One region of the Halomonas sp. G15 genome, then DNA from elsewhere that is predicted to be linked to it. Evidence: predicted binding sites of a transcription regulator. Region 1 holds the regulator's gene; each other region holds the start of a gene.
What was found. Region 1 encodes sigma-54, which starts transcription at its own class of promoters, with help from an activator protein. Its sites were predicted from a motif close to TGGCACNNNNNTTGCTNT; they were not measured.

Region 1 (4,495 bases):
CGGCCAGCGTCATCTCGCTTCCGCGGGTGAGGGGGTGGCGGCGCCGGGTGGCAGAGTAGCGTTCGATCAGGATGCGTGCGTCGGTGGTGAGGTAGATCACCTGGCAGTCGATGCCGCGGTCACGCACCTCCTCGAGCAGGCTGGGAAAGCGCTTCAGGGCCTGGGGCAGGTTGCGGGCGTCGATACTGACGGCAATCGAGGAGCGAGGGGACTCGGGGTTGCCCAGCTCGTCGATCAGCGAGCCCAGCAGCATGGCTGGCAGGTTGTCGATGGCGTAGTAGCCGAGATCCTCCAGGGCCTGCAGGGCGATCGACTTGCCCGAGCCGGAACGGCCGCTGATGATCACGAGCTGCATGGGGATCTCCTGGTCGTCCTGGCCGAGCGGGTGCTCAGCCCTGTCGTCGGATGGCCTCGATCAGGCCCTCGTGGAGTTCTCGCTGACTGGCGCTACGGCGCAGGCGAGTTCGGGTGTCGACGTCGTTCATGATGCCGGCCACCTGGGCCAGCAGGGTCAGGTGGGCGGCATCGGCCTCCTCGGGCACCAGCAGCACGAACACCAGGTCGACGGGCTCGCCGTCGATGGCATCGAAATCCACCGGCTCGGCCAGCTTCAGGAAGCCGGCGATGGGGGCCTTGCAGTGGGGGCTTCTGGCATGCGGGATGGCCACGCCATTGCCGATCCCTGTACTGCCTAAGCGTTCGCGGGCGATCAGCCGCGCGAACACCTCCTGGCTGTCGAGGCTGGGAGTATTCTGGGCAATGAAGGTGCTGAAGAACTCCAGCACCCGCTTCTTGCTCCCCCCGGGCACATCGAAGAGGGTGCGCTCGGGGGGCAGGATGGTTTCGAGAGACGACATCGTGGACTCAGCGAACGCCGGCGCCCTGGGCGCGGGCCTGAGCCTTTTCCTTGTGCTTGACCAGTTGGCGGTCCAGCTTGTCGGCCAGGGCATCGATGGCGGCGTACATGTCGTTTTCCTGAGCCTCGGCGTGCAGATCGGCACCGGCGGCGTGCAGGGTGCAGGCAGCAGACTGGCGCTCCTTCTCCACCGACAGGGTCACCTGCACGTTGGTGATATTGTCGTAGTGGCGCTCCACGCGCGTCAGTTTCTCGCTGACATAGTCACGCAGGGCATCGGTCAGTTCCACATGATGGCCGGTGATGTTGACTTGCATGACACGCTCCTTGCTCGTTGGTTGTGTTTCGATTGTAACCCTTTTTCCTGCCTTGCATACCCCCGTGCCGACGCCCTGGATGTCGGTCATGACGCGGGTCATGCCAGCCGCTTGCGTTCGCTGGAGGAGGGGATGCCCATGGCCTCGCGGGTAAGCTTTGGAGAGTGCCACGGTGCGGCGCCGCGCGGGGTTATGCCAGCCGCTTGCGTTCGCTGGATGAGGGGATGCCCATGGCCTCGCGGTACTTGGCCACGGTCCTGCGCGCCACCTGGATCCCGGCTTCGTCGAGCAGGCTGACCAGCTTGCTGTCGGAGAGCGGCTTGCGTGGCGGTTCCGCCTGGATCAGCTTGCGGATGTGTGCGCGGATGGCGGTGCTGGAGTGGGCGTCGCCATCGCCCTCGCCGCGGACCTGGCTGGAGAAGAAGTACTTGAGTTCGAATACTCCCCGCGGCGTGTGGATGAACTTCTGGGTGGTGACCCGCGAGATGGTGGATTCGTGCATCTCCACCGCCTGGGCGATATCGGCCAGGATGAGTGGCTTCATCGCCTCTTCGCCGCGCTCGAGGAAGTCGAGCTGGCGGGCCAGGATCTCACGGCCCACTCGCAGGAGGGTGTCGTTGCGGCTGGACAGGCTCTTCATCAGCCAGCGCGCCTCCTGGAGGTGCTCCTTGAGGAACTGGTTGTCGTCACTCCTGACGGCGCGGCGCACCAGGGCGGCGTAATCGGGTTGAATGCGCAGCCTTGGCAGTGCCTCGGGGTTGAGTTCGACGTGCCAGCCACGCCGGTCGTGGAAGGCGACGAGGTCGGGGATCACATAGTCGTCGGTCACGCTGGCAAAGGCACTGCCGGGTCGTGGGTCCAGTCCTCGAACCAGGTTGATGGTGGCGTCGAGCGTGGCATCGTCCACCCCCAGACGCCGTTTGAGCAGGCGTCGGTCGCCGCTGGCCAGGGCCTCCAGGAACTGGCGTACCAGGCGCCGCGCCTGGGGCAGCAGCGGTGTGTCGTCGGGGAAGGCGGCGAGCTGCAGCTGCAGGCATTCGCGCAGGTCGCGTGCGAAGATGCCGGTGGGTTCGAACTGCTGCAGGCGCAGCAGCACCCGCTCCATCTCCGGGCTGCGCAGGTCGGCAAGGCCCTGCTGCTTCAGGCCGTCACGGATCTCGTCGAGGGGGGCGGCCAGGTAGCCGGCATCGTCCACGGCATCGATCAGGCTCTCGGCGATCTGTCGTGCCCGGGGATCGAGGTCGCTCATCGCCAGCTGCCAGGCGAGGTGGCTCTGGAGGCTCTGGCCCTGGGCCTGGCGCTCGAAATCGGGCCCCTCACCGCCGGCGGGCGCGCCCAGGTCCTGGTAGGTGTCGGACCAGTCGCTGTCGGTGACGAGCTGTTCGGGAATCTCGTTTGCCCAGTCGTCTTCCGCGGGCTCCTGAGTGGCCTGCTCGCCGAACCCGTCGTCGAGCTCCAGCAACGGGTTGTTCTCCATCGCCTGCTGGATCTCCTGGCGCAGGTCCAGGGTGGAGAGCTGCAGCAGGGCGATGGCCTGCTGCAGCTGGGGTGTCATGGTCAGCTGGGTGCCGACCCGCAACTGCAGGGATGCCTTCATGGCCATGGCAGGCGTCCTCCTGGCGTGTCGGAAAGCCTTACCCTAGCGCCTGGCCTCGCAGGGCGCAACAATCCTATAAGCAATAATCATGCCATTGATGGATTGCCCGCCGGAATATGAATATAGTGAGGCGCTTGTTCCGGCCGGTGATCACAGGCGGAAGTCTTCACCGAGGTAGACCTCGCGCACCCTCTGGTTGGCGAGGATCGATTCGGCGTCGCCCTCGGCGATGATCTTGCCGTCGCCGACGATATAGGCGCTGTCGCAGATGTCGAGGGTGTCGCGGACGTTGTGGTCGGTGATCAACACGCCGATGCCGCGGGCCTTGAGCTGGCGGATGATGCCCTTGATCTCGCCCACCGAGATCGGGTCGACCCCGGCGAAGGGCTCGTCGAGCAGGATGAAAGCGGGTTCCGTCGCCAGCGCCCTGGCGATCTCCACCCGGCGCCGCTCGCCGCCGGAAAGGCTCATGCCCGGGTTGTCGCGAATATGCGTGACATGGAACTCCTCGAGCAGCTGTTCCAGGCGTGCGCGACGCCCCTCCCGGTCGAGATCCTTGCGGGTCTCGAGGATGGCCATGATGTTGTCGGCCACCGACAGCTTGCGGAAGATCGAGGCCTCCTGGGGCAGGTAACCGATCCCAGCCCGGGCTCGCTCATGCATGGCGGCCCGGGAGAGATCCAGGTCATCGATGGCCACCGAGCCCGCATCGGCACGCACCAGTCCCACGATCATGTAGAAAGAGGTGGTCTTGCCGGCGCCGTTGGGCCCCAGCAGTCCGACGATGCTGCCCTGGGGGATAGACAGGCCGATGTCCTGCACCACGCGGCGGCGCTTGTAGCTCTTTGCGAGATGGCGTGCGTGTAGGGTCTTCATGGCATCCTTACTGCTGTTCCGGCTGGAGCGTCATGCGGATTCGCTGGCTGCCTTCGACGCCTTCGGCATCGGCGCGGGCCTGCACCACGCGGCGGTCGAGGAAGTACTCCAGGTAGCCGCCTTCGAAGGTGTCGCCGCCCTGGTGGAGCTCGGCGCGATCGATCAGCTCCACGCGGCGTTCGGCCACGTGGTAGATGACGGTGCGGCCCCAGCCCTTGACCACCGGCTCGGCGGGATCGGGCTGCTGTTCGAGGTAGGCCCGTTCGCCGGTGGCAGTCGCCAGGGAGAGCTCGCCGGCCGCGTTGCGGCGGATCTCCACCCGGTTGCCGGTCAGGCGCATGCTGCCCTGGCGGATATCCACGTTGCCGGTGTAGACGGCGGTGCCGGCGCGGTCGTCGAGGTCGAGGCGGTCCGCCTCGACCAGGATGGGGGCATTGGCATCCTGATTCTGGGACTGGTTCTGTGCCTGGCTGGCGGGGGCGATAGCCAGCGTCAGCAGCAGTGCACAGGCCAGTGTGGAGAGCGGATGGCGCGTCATGACGAGGACTCCTCGGCTGTCTCGGGCGGATGGTGGCCGCGCACATTGTCGGTCAGGCGCGCCCGGTTGTCATGAAGCCAGGCGTCGAAACGCTCGCCGCTCATGCGCTGGGGGGGCTGGCGCAGCGTGGCCGGGGTGGTGCTCCAGGCATGCCCGGTGTCGGCATCGTAGTGCAGCGTCTCGGTCTCGAGCTCCCAGCGCTCGGCGGGGGCGCGCAGGCGGGCGTCGCCGTCGAGCAGCAGCGGGTTGTCTCCCGGCCCCAGCTCGCCGCGCTCGGCCTCGGCCAGCCATAGCCGACCCTCGCGGTCGTG
Region 2 (4,495 bases), on a different contig from region 1:
CCGCCAGGGCGTCACGGATCGCCCGTCGCTGGGCCCACTCCACGCACTCACGCAGGCTCGCTGCGCCACCCTCATCGGCGTACTCCATCTGCGGGGTGCGGCTCCCTTTCCCTTCGGGGACGGGCAGGTCGAGCCAGGCCGGCGCCAGGGTGATGATCTCGTCGCGACGTGCACCCTGGCTCAAGGCCTTGATCGCCGCGCGGCTGATTACATGCTCCAGTTCACGAACGTTGCCCGGCCAGGCGTAGGCCAGCAGCGCCTCCTCGGCCGCGGGGGAGAGACGCAGGCTGCGCACGCCGAGTCGGGTACGGTTGATCTCCAGGAAGTGGCCGGCCAGCACCAGCACGTCACTGCCCCGCTCGCGCAGCGGCGGGATGACCACCGGGTAGACCGACAGGCGGTGGTAGAGGTCGGCACGAAAGCTGCCCTCGCGCACCGCCTCGGCCAGCTGCCGGTTGGTGGCGGCGATGATGCGCACGTCGACACGCCGCGGGACATCCTCGCCCAGGCGCTGCACCTCGCCCTCCTGCAGGGCGCGCAACAGCTTGGCCTGGACCGGCAGCGACAGCTCGCCTACCTCGTCGAGCAGCAGGGTGCCACCGTCGGCGGCCTCGAACCGCCCCGCGCGCTCGGCGATGGCGCCGGAGAAGGCCCCCTTCACATGACCGAACAGCTCGCTCTCGGCCAGGGACTCCGGCAGGGCGGCGCAGTTGACCTGCACCAGCGGCGCGGCGTGGCGGGCGGAGCGACGATGGAGACGGCGGGCGAAGAGCTCCTTGCCCACCCCGGTCTCGCCGCTGAGCAGCACCGGCAGGTCCGATGCGGCCACCACATCGAGCTCACGCAGCAGCCGCTGGAGTTCCGCACTGTGGCCGAGGATATCGCGCGCCTCGGGGGCCGCCAGCGGCAGGCCGCTCTCCTGCTGGGACATGCGCAGGGCCCGCAGGTCACGCTCCAGGCGGCTGACCCGCACCGCCGCCTCGACCAGCAGCGCATAGCGCTCCAGGGCCGCCCGGTCGGTGGCATCGAAGGTCCCCGCTTCGAGCGCATCCAGGGTCAGAGCTCCCCAGGGTTCGCCCTCCACGTGCAGGCTGATACCCATGCAGTCGTGGACATGCAGCGGCTGTCCGGGCTGCTGCTCCACCAGCCCATCATAGGGATCGGGCAGGTCGGCATCGGGCGGGAAGAGGGTCGTGCGCCGACTGGTGAGGATAGTGGCCAGGCGTGGATGCTGGGCCACCTCGAAGCGCCGTCCCAGCGCCTCGCGCACCAGGCCGTCTACGGCCAGCGGAACCAGGGCGCCCTCCTCCAGGCGCAGCAGGCAGACGGCGCCGCAGCGAAAACCTTCGCGCAGGGTCCGCACCAGGCGCTGCAGGCGCACCGCGCTGGGCAGGTCGGCGACCAGGTCAGCCAGCAGGGTCTCGTCGAGCATGGTGATATTCACCTTGAAGGGTTCAATCTACCCTAAACGATCCGGGTATTTTTCACCAGAATGGCCTCGATACCCGGCAAAACAGGCCGTCAGGAACTGGCATGCCACTTGCTTGTGATGAGGTACCACCCTTTTCTGCCATCATCCGACCAAGGAGCTCCTGCCATGAGCCTGATCGAACAGACCGTCGGCCGCACCGCCCTCACCCTGCCCGGCGCCACCCGGGTGTTCCGCGACCACAATATCGACTTCTGCTGCGGCGGCCGCATCAGCCTGCGCGAGGCCGCCGAGCGCGTCGGCCTCGCCCCCCAGGCGCTAATCGACGAGCTCGAGGCGCTGCCCGCCGGCGCAAGCGACGAACGCGACTGGCAGTCCGCCAGCAACGACGAGCTCATCGACCATATCCTGACCCGCTACCACGATGTCCACCGTCAGCAGCTGCCCGAACTGGTGCGCATGGCGCGTCGCGTCGAGCAGGTCCACGGCGAGCGTGACACCTGCCCCAACGGCCTGGCCGACCTGCTCACCACGATCTACCAGGAGATGGAGAGCCACATGCAGAAGGAGGAGCAGATCCTCTTTCCGATGCTGCGCCGGGGCATGGGCGCCCAGGCCCAGGGACCCATCGCGGTAATGCGCCACGAGCACGACGACCACGGCGAACACCTCGAACAGCTGGCGGCGCTGACCGACGACATCACTCCGCCCAAGGGCGCCTGCACCACCTGGCGTGCCCTCTATACCGGGCTGCGCGAGTTCCGCGACGACCTGATGCAGCACATCCATCTGGAGAACAACCTGCTGTTCGAACGCGCCGGCTGAATCCAGTTCGGCGCCCAATCATGACGCACCGTCGCCCGACGGTGCGTCAGGGAGGCCACCATGAAAGCCATCATTCTGGAGCGCCTGCATGCCGACCACCATCGCTACGCGGCGCTGCTCTGCATCCTCGACCGCCAGCTGCATATCGCCGCCTGCGAGGAGGTCCCCGACTATCGACTGCTGGCCAGGCTCTGCCACTACCTGACCCACCAGCCCGAGGAGTGGCACCATCCGGTGGAGGAGGCCCTCTTCGCCCGCCTCACCGGCTGCCATGCACAGAGCGTTGAGCTGCTCGCGGTGCTCTCCGAGGAGCACCGGCGGATCACCCGCGATGGAAACGAGCTCGAGGCGACCTTCCGCCGCCAGGCGAATGAGATGCCCGAGGCCGAGCTCGATCCCGGCCAACTCAACCTGGCTCGCGGCTTCAGTGAGCTCTATCACCATCACCTGCACAGCGAGAACCGGCATATCTACCCGCTGATCGAGCGCTGCCTGCAGGCCGCTGAACTGGATGAGCTGGCGCCCTCTCTTTCGCTGGCCAGTCCCTCCGAGGGCAGCCCCAGCTTCCAGCTGCTGTACCGGCAGATCGCTGACCACCGCACGGGACTGCGTCTGGGTCACGGCGAGCAGGCCGACTTTTGTCCGCTCTGCGACGCCAGAGCCGACTACGCCTCCTTATGACCCGCGTCAAAAGGCCAGGCGGGATAGTCGACTAGCATGGTCGGGATTCCCACGACAGGAGGCTCACCATGGAGCTCGTCTGCCCCGCCGGCAACCTGCCTGCCCTTAAGCGCGCCGTGGATGAAGGGGCCGATGCCGTCTACTTCGGCTTTCAGAACACCACCAACGCCCGCCAGTTCGCCGGCCTCAACTTCACCGACAAGCGCGCCAGGGAGGGCATCGACTACGCCCACGCCCGCGGCAAGCGGGTCTTCTGCGCCATCAACACCTACCCTCAGCCGGATGGCTGGGCCATGTGGACCCGCGCCGTGGACCAGGCCGCCGACCTCGGCGTCGATGCCCTGATCATGGCCGACATGGGGCTGCTCGACTACGCCGCCCGCCGCCACCCCGACCTCGCCCGCCATCTCTCGGTACAGGGCTCGGCCACCAGCCACGAGGCGCTGCGCTTCTATCACGACCAGTTCGGCATCAAGCGCGCCGTGCTGCCCCGGGTGCTCTCCATCACCCAGGTGCGCGACCTGGCCAAGCAGAGCCCCGTGGAGCTGGAGGTATTCGCCTTCGGCAGCCTGTGCATCATGGCCGAGGGGCGCTGCTACCTGTCGTCGTATCTCACCGGTGAATCGCCCAACACCCGCGGCGTCTGCTCGCCGGCGGCCCATGTGCGCTGGGAGGAAACCCCGGAGGGCCTGGAGTCGCGCCTCAACGGCGTGCTGATCGACCGCTACGGCGAGGGCGAGAACGCCGGCTATCCCACCCTGTGCAAGGGGCGCTTCGAGGTGGGCGGCGAGACCTACCACGCCATCGAGGAGCCCACCAGCCTGAACACCCTGGAGCTGTTGCCGGAGCTCAAGGAACTGGGCATCGCGGCCGTCAAGATCGAGGGGCGCCAGCGCAGCCCGGCCTATGTATCAAAGGTCGCCGGCATCTGGCGCCAGGCCCTGGATCGCCTGGAGCGCGCCCCGGGCCGCTTCCATACCGAACCCGCCTGGATGACCGGCCTCGGCGAGGTCTCAGAAGGCAGCACCACCACCTTGGGCGCCTACGAGCGCCGCTGGAAATAGGAGAGAGCCCATGTCCGCTACCCCCACGCTCCAGCTGTCGCTCGGCCCGGTACTCTTCTACTGGACCCGCGAGCACTACGCCGACTTCTATCGCGAGGCCGCCGACTGGCCGGTGGAGATTGTCCACCTGGGCGAGTCGGTCTGCTCGCGGCGTCGTGACATGAAGCTCGACGACTGGCTTGGCATCGGCCGCGAGCTGACCCAGAGCGGCAAGCAGGTGGTGCTCTCGAGCCAGACCCTGATCGAGTCTGAGGCCGACCTGCGCGACCTGCGCAAGCTGTGCGACAACGACGAGTTCCTGGTCGAGGCCAATGACCAGAGCGCCCTGCAACGCCTTTCGGCGGCGGGCCAGCCCTTCGTGGCCGGTGCCGCGCTGAACCTCTACAACCCGGCCACCCTTGCCGTGCTCTCCCGCGCCGGTATGCAGCGCTGGCAGGCGCCGGTGGAGATGTCTCGGGACGACCTCGCCCGCCTGCTGGAGGACTGCCGCGAACAG
Region 3 (4,495 bases), on a different contig from region 1:
AAGGTAGCGTCGCCGTTGGTCAGCGGCACCGCCAGCAGGCCCCAGATACCGACCACACCGTGCACCGAGATGGCACCCACCGGGTCATCGATCTTCAGCTTGTCCAGGCCGACGATGGCGGCCACCACGATGACACCACCCACGGCGCCGATCAGCGCCGCGCCCGGGGCGGAGGGAGAGAGCGGGTCGGCGGTGATCGCCACCAGGCCGGCCAGGGCGCCGTTGAGGGTCATGGTCAGGTCGGCCTTGCGGAACCACAGCTTGGCAATCACCAGGGCGGCGATTACCCCGCCGGCGGCGGCGGCATTGGTGTTGACCAGCACCTGGGCCATGTTGTTGGCGGAGGCGACGTCGGAGACCTTGAGCTCTGAGCCGCCGTTGAAGCCGAACCAGCCCATCCACAGGATGAAGGTGCCCAGGGTCGCCAGCGGCAGGTTGGCGCCGGGGATGGCGTAGATGCTGCCGTCCTTGCCGTACTTGCCCTTGCGTGGGCCGAGGACCAGCACGCCGGCGAGTGCCGCGGCCGCACCGGCCATGTGTACGATGCCGGAGCCGGCGTAGTCGGAGAAGCCGGCCGCGGAGAGCCAGCCGCCGCCCCAGGTCCAGTAGCCGGAGACCGGGTAGATCAGGCCGGTCATCACCACCGCGAAGGCGAGGAAGGCCCACAGCTTCATGCGCTCGGCCACCGCCCCGGAGACGATGGACATGGCGGTCGCCACGAACACCACCTGGAAGAAGTAGTCGGCGCGCATGGAGTAGTAGGGGGCGTCATCACCGCCGGCCAGCACGGCGTCGATGCCGTTCTCGCTGCCCAGCAGCACGCCGAGGTTGGGCAGGATGCCGCCCTCGGGGCTCGAGTACATCAGGTAGTAGCCCACCAGCAGGTACATGGTGCAGGCGATGGCGAACAGGGCGATGTTCTTGGTGAGGATCTCGGCGGTGTTCTTGGCGCGCACCAGGCCGGCCTCGAGCATGGCGAAGCCGGCGGCCATCCACATCACCAGTACGCCGCAGATCAGGAAGTAGAAGGTATCGAGCGCATAGCTCAGTTCGGTCAGTTCACTCATGGTGGAGTCTCCAGTCGGGGAAGCGGCAGTCGGTCATGGCTCAGACGGCATCGGCGCCGCGCTCGCCGGTGCGGATACGGATCACGTCCTCGAGGGCCGTGACGAATACCTTGCCGTCGCCGATCTTGCCGCTACCGGCGGCTTCGCAGATGGCGTCGAGCACGCTCTCCAGGCGGCCGTCGTCCACGGCGATCTCGACCTTGACCTTGGGCAGGAAGTCGACGACGTACTCGGCGCCGCGGTAGAGCTCGGTGTGGCCCTTCTGGCGGCCGAAACCCTTGACCTCGGTGACGGTGATGCCCTGCACGCCGTTGTCGGCCAGCGCCTCGCGGACGTCGTCCAGCTTGAAGGGCTTGATGATGGCGGTGATCAGCTTCATGTCCTGTCTCCTCGTTGCGATGGGAGGCGACCCGATGGGGCGGCTGACCTGTACAATGCGCGCGGCGTGCCAGTGAGGAGAAAAATCCTTTTATATCTGAGGCTTGAGCCACTTTTACTGGATGAGGGAAGCTCCTGCATCGGCTTGCTGTCAGGCCCCATGCACTCCGATGGTGCCTGTGCACGTCCCACGCGCCCTGCAAGAGGGCATGCGTCTCATGGGTGCCACGCGTATCCTGTAGGTCGTCATCCCCAACCAGGAGAAGCGTCATGGTGACCCACGATAGAATCGGTCGGCTGGCCCAGCAGATCGGCGAGCGCCTGCAGGGCGCCTCCCAGGCCCCCGAAGAGGTGCAGAAGGGTATCCAGCAGGTGGTAAGGGGAGCCTTCGACCGTCTCGAACTGGTCTCCCGCGAGGACTTCGACATCCTGATGGACGTACTGCAGCGCACCCGGTCACGGGTCGAGGCTCTGGAGAAGCAGGTCGCCTCCCTGGAGGCGCTGGTGGAAGCCCAGGCCGGCGGCACCGCCGCAGCGGCCGAGGGCGCCGACGCCCCGGCGGCGAGCGCCCCGAGCGGTGAAGGCAAGCGCGACGAGCACAAGGGCGAGGGCGCCGCCTCCTGAGGTCGCGTCGGGCGCCTCGCCGCGCTCTGGACTAGCCTGAGAGCAGTCCATTCGCGAGGGAGCGCCCATGACGCTGGCGATCGTGCACACCCGGGCCGGGCTCGGCCTGGAGGCACCCGAGGTGCAGGTGGAGGTGCACCTCTCCAATGGCCTGCCCAGCATGACGCTGGTCGGGTTGCCGGAGACGGCGGTCAAGGAGAGCCGGGAGCGGGTGCGTAGCGCCCTGGTCAACGCCGGCTTCGAGTACCCGCTGCGGCGCATCACCCTCAACCTGGCCCCCGCCGACCTGCCCAAGGAGGGTGGCCGCTTCGACCTGCCCATCGCCCTGGGGCTGCTGCTCGCTTCCGGTCAGCTGCCGCCCGGTTGCCTGGAAGCGACCGAGAGTGTCGGTGAACTGGCGCTGGACGGTGCCTTGCGCCCGGTGGAGGGCGTGCTGCCGCTGGCCCTGGCCGCGCGGCGTGTCGGGCGGCAACTGATCGTGCCCCGGGCCAACGCCGACGAGGCGGCCCTGGCCGGTGAGCTCGAGGTGTTGCCCGCCGTTCACCTGCTGGAGGTGGTCGCCCACCTGCTGGGCCAGGCCCCCATTGCTCCCCATCGTCTGACGCGCCCGCCCGCAGCCACCCAGCCGCTGCCCGATCTCGCCGAGGTGCGCGGCCAGTTCCAGGCCCGCCGTGCCCTGGAGGTCGCCGCCGCGGGTGCCCACAACCTGCTCTTCGCCGGCCCACCCGGTACCGGCAAGACCATGCTGGCCAGCCGCCTGCCGGGCATCCTGCCGCCGCTCACCGACGACGAGGCGCTGGAGGTGGCGGCGGTGCGCTCGGTCAGCGGCCTGCCACTGCGCGCTGAGTGGGGACGCCGACCCTTCCGTGCCCCGCACCATACCGCCAGCGCGGTGGCCCTGGTGGGTGGTGGCGCGCGGCCGCGCCCCGGCGAGATCTCCCTGGCCCACCACGGGGTGCTGTTCCTCGACGAGCTGCCGGAGTTCCCGCGCCATGTGCTGGAGGTGATGCGCGAGCCCATGGAGAGCGGGCGCATCCATATCGCCCGGGCCAGCCATGAGCGTCGCTACCCGGCGCGTTTCCAACTGGTGGCGGCGATGAATCCCTGTCCTTGCGGCCACCTGGGCGATCCGCGCCAGGCCTGTCACTGCACCGCGGCGCAGATCCAGCGCTACCAGGCGCGGCTCTCCGGGCCGCTACTTGACCGCATCGACCTGCAGGTGGAGGTGCCGGCACTCCCCCCGGAGCAGCTTACCGCCAACCAGCCCGGCGAGGACTCCGCCACGGTGCGCAAGCGGGTGCTGGCGGCCCGCGAGCGCCAGCTGGCCCGGGGTGCGTTGAACGCTCACCTGGCAGGGCGCGAGCTGGAGGCGGCCTGCGGCCTCTCGGCGGCGGACCGCGCCTGGCTGGCGGCGGTGCTGGAGCGACTCAAGCTGTCGGCCCGGGCCTATCATCGCGTGCTGCGGGTGGCACTGACCCTGGCCGATCTCGCCGGCGTCTCGCGCCCCGAGCGCGATCAGCTGATCGAGGCGGTGGGCTATCGCCAGCTCGATCGACTCCTCAAGGGGTGAGCGGCGCCTTTCGCTATAGCGCCGTGCTGTCCAGAGCGCCCTGCAGGCTCTGCTCCCAGCGTGCTGCCTCCTCGCCGGGGCGGCGCAGGGTCAGCGTCAGGCGGTAGGGAAGCAGTTCGCGGTCGGATAGCGAGAGGCGTGGGCCGTCGGCCATCAGTCGGCTCTCCAGGCGCCACTGGTTATCGCCGCTGTCGGTCAGGTTGGTGTTCCAGTCGAGGACCTGGGGACCATCGCTGATTGCCAGCAGGGCGCGTACCAGACTCTCGTTGAAGCGCTCGTTCTCGATGCCGAGGCCGGCGTTGACCTCGGGGCGAGACAGTAGCAGCACCTGGTCGCTGGGTGGCTGCGGCAGGTCTGGGGCCGTCATCACCAGGGCGGCGGCGCGCTCGCCCAGGTTGAAGAGCGCCTGGCGGATGCTGCTGTCGGGACGCTCGGGAGCGCCGGCGCAGCCGGCAAGCAGGGTCAGCGCCAGGAGGGCGACCAGACGGGAGGGCGCGGTCTTCATGATGTCGTTTTCTCCACAGTGGCGCCGGGCGCCAGAGCATCGATAAAGCGATCCAGGCTCTCGAACAGCGCCTGGCGGATGGGCTCCGCCTCGTTGACCAGGTGGTGCCGGGCCTCGGGATGCAGATGCACCTCGGCATTGGGAAACTTCTCCTTGAGTACCTCCAGGTTCCACTCCCAGTCCACGGTCAGGTCCTGCTCGCCCTGCAGGATCAGGGTCGGCACCGGGTTGGGGGGCAGTGCCAGCAGCCGCGGCATCCAGCGGCGCATGGCGCTGACCCAGTCCACCGCCACGCGGTCGGCCTGCAGCGGGTCCTGGTCGCGCAGGAAGGCGGCGAAATCGGCGTCGGTG

Region 2: the regulator sigma-54 is predicted to act here: its motif matches at 1,530-1,547, upstream of ytfE (iron-sulfur cluster repair protein YtfE).
Region 3: the regulator sigma-54 is predicted to act here: its motif matches at 1,501-1,518, upstream of LWH48_RS13375 (P-II family nitrogen regulator).

Annotation. Positions count from the first base shown of each region.
Region 1 is NZ_JAJSPA010000001.1:262,802-267,296, reverse strand. It holds gene rapZ (RNase adapter RapZ) at 1-355, opposite strand, end outside; gene ptsN (PTS IIA-like nitrogen regulatory protein PtsN) at 390-857, opposite strand; gene hpf (ribosome hibernation-promoting factor, HPF/YfiA family) at 865-1,173, opposite strand; gene LWH48_RS01310 (RNA polymerase factor sigma-54) at 1,364-2,776, opposite strand; gene lptB (LPS export ABC transporter ATP-binding protein) at 2,921-3,646, opposite strand; gene lptA (lipopolysaccharide transport periplasmic protein LptA) at 3,654-4,184, opposite strand; gene lptC (LPS export ABC transporter periplasmic protein LptC) at 4,181-4,495, opposite strand, start outside.
Region 2 is NZ_JAJSPA010000008.1:99,366-103,860, forward strand. It holds gene norR (nitric oxide reductase transcriptional regulator NorR) at 1-1,432, opposite strand, end outside; gene ytfE (iron-sulfur cluster repair protein YtfE) at 1,598-2,254, shown strand; gene LWH48_RS06150 (hemerythrin domain-containing protein) at 2,315-2,935, shown strand; gene ubiU (ubiquinone anaerobic biosynthesis protein UbiU) at 3,004-3,999, shown strand; gene LWH48_RS06160 (U32 family peptidase) at 4,010-4,495, shown strand, end outside.
Region 3 is NZ_JAJSPA010000030.1:22,166-26,660, reverse strand. It holds gene LWH48_RS13380 (ammonium transporter) at 1-1,067, opposite strand, end outside; gene LWH48_RS13375 (P-II family nitrogen regulator) at 1,108-1,446, opposite strand; gene LWH48_RS13370 (accessory factor UbiK family protein) at 1,716-2,069, shown strand; gene LWH48_RS13365 (YifB family Mg chelatase-like AAA ATPase) at 2,137-3,639, shown strand; gene LWH48_RS13360 (hypothetical protein) at 3,653-4,144, opposite strand; gene LWH48_RS13355 (alpha/beta hydrolase) at 4,141-4,495, opposite strand, start outside.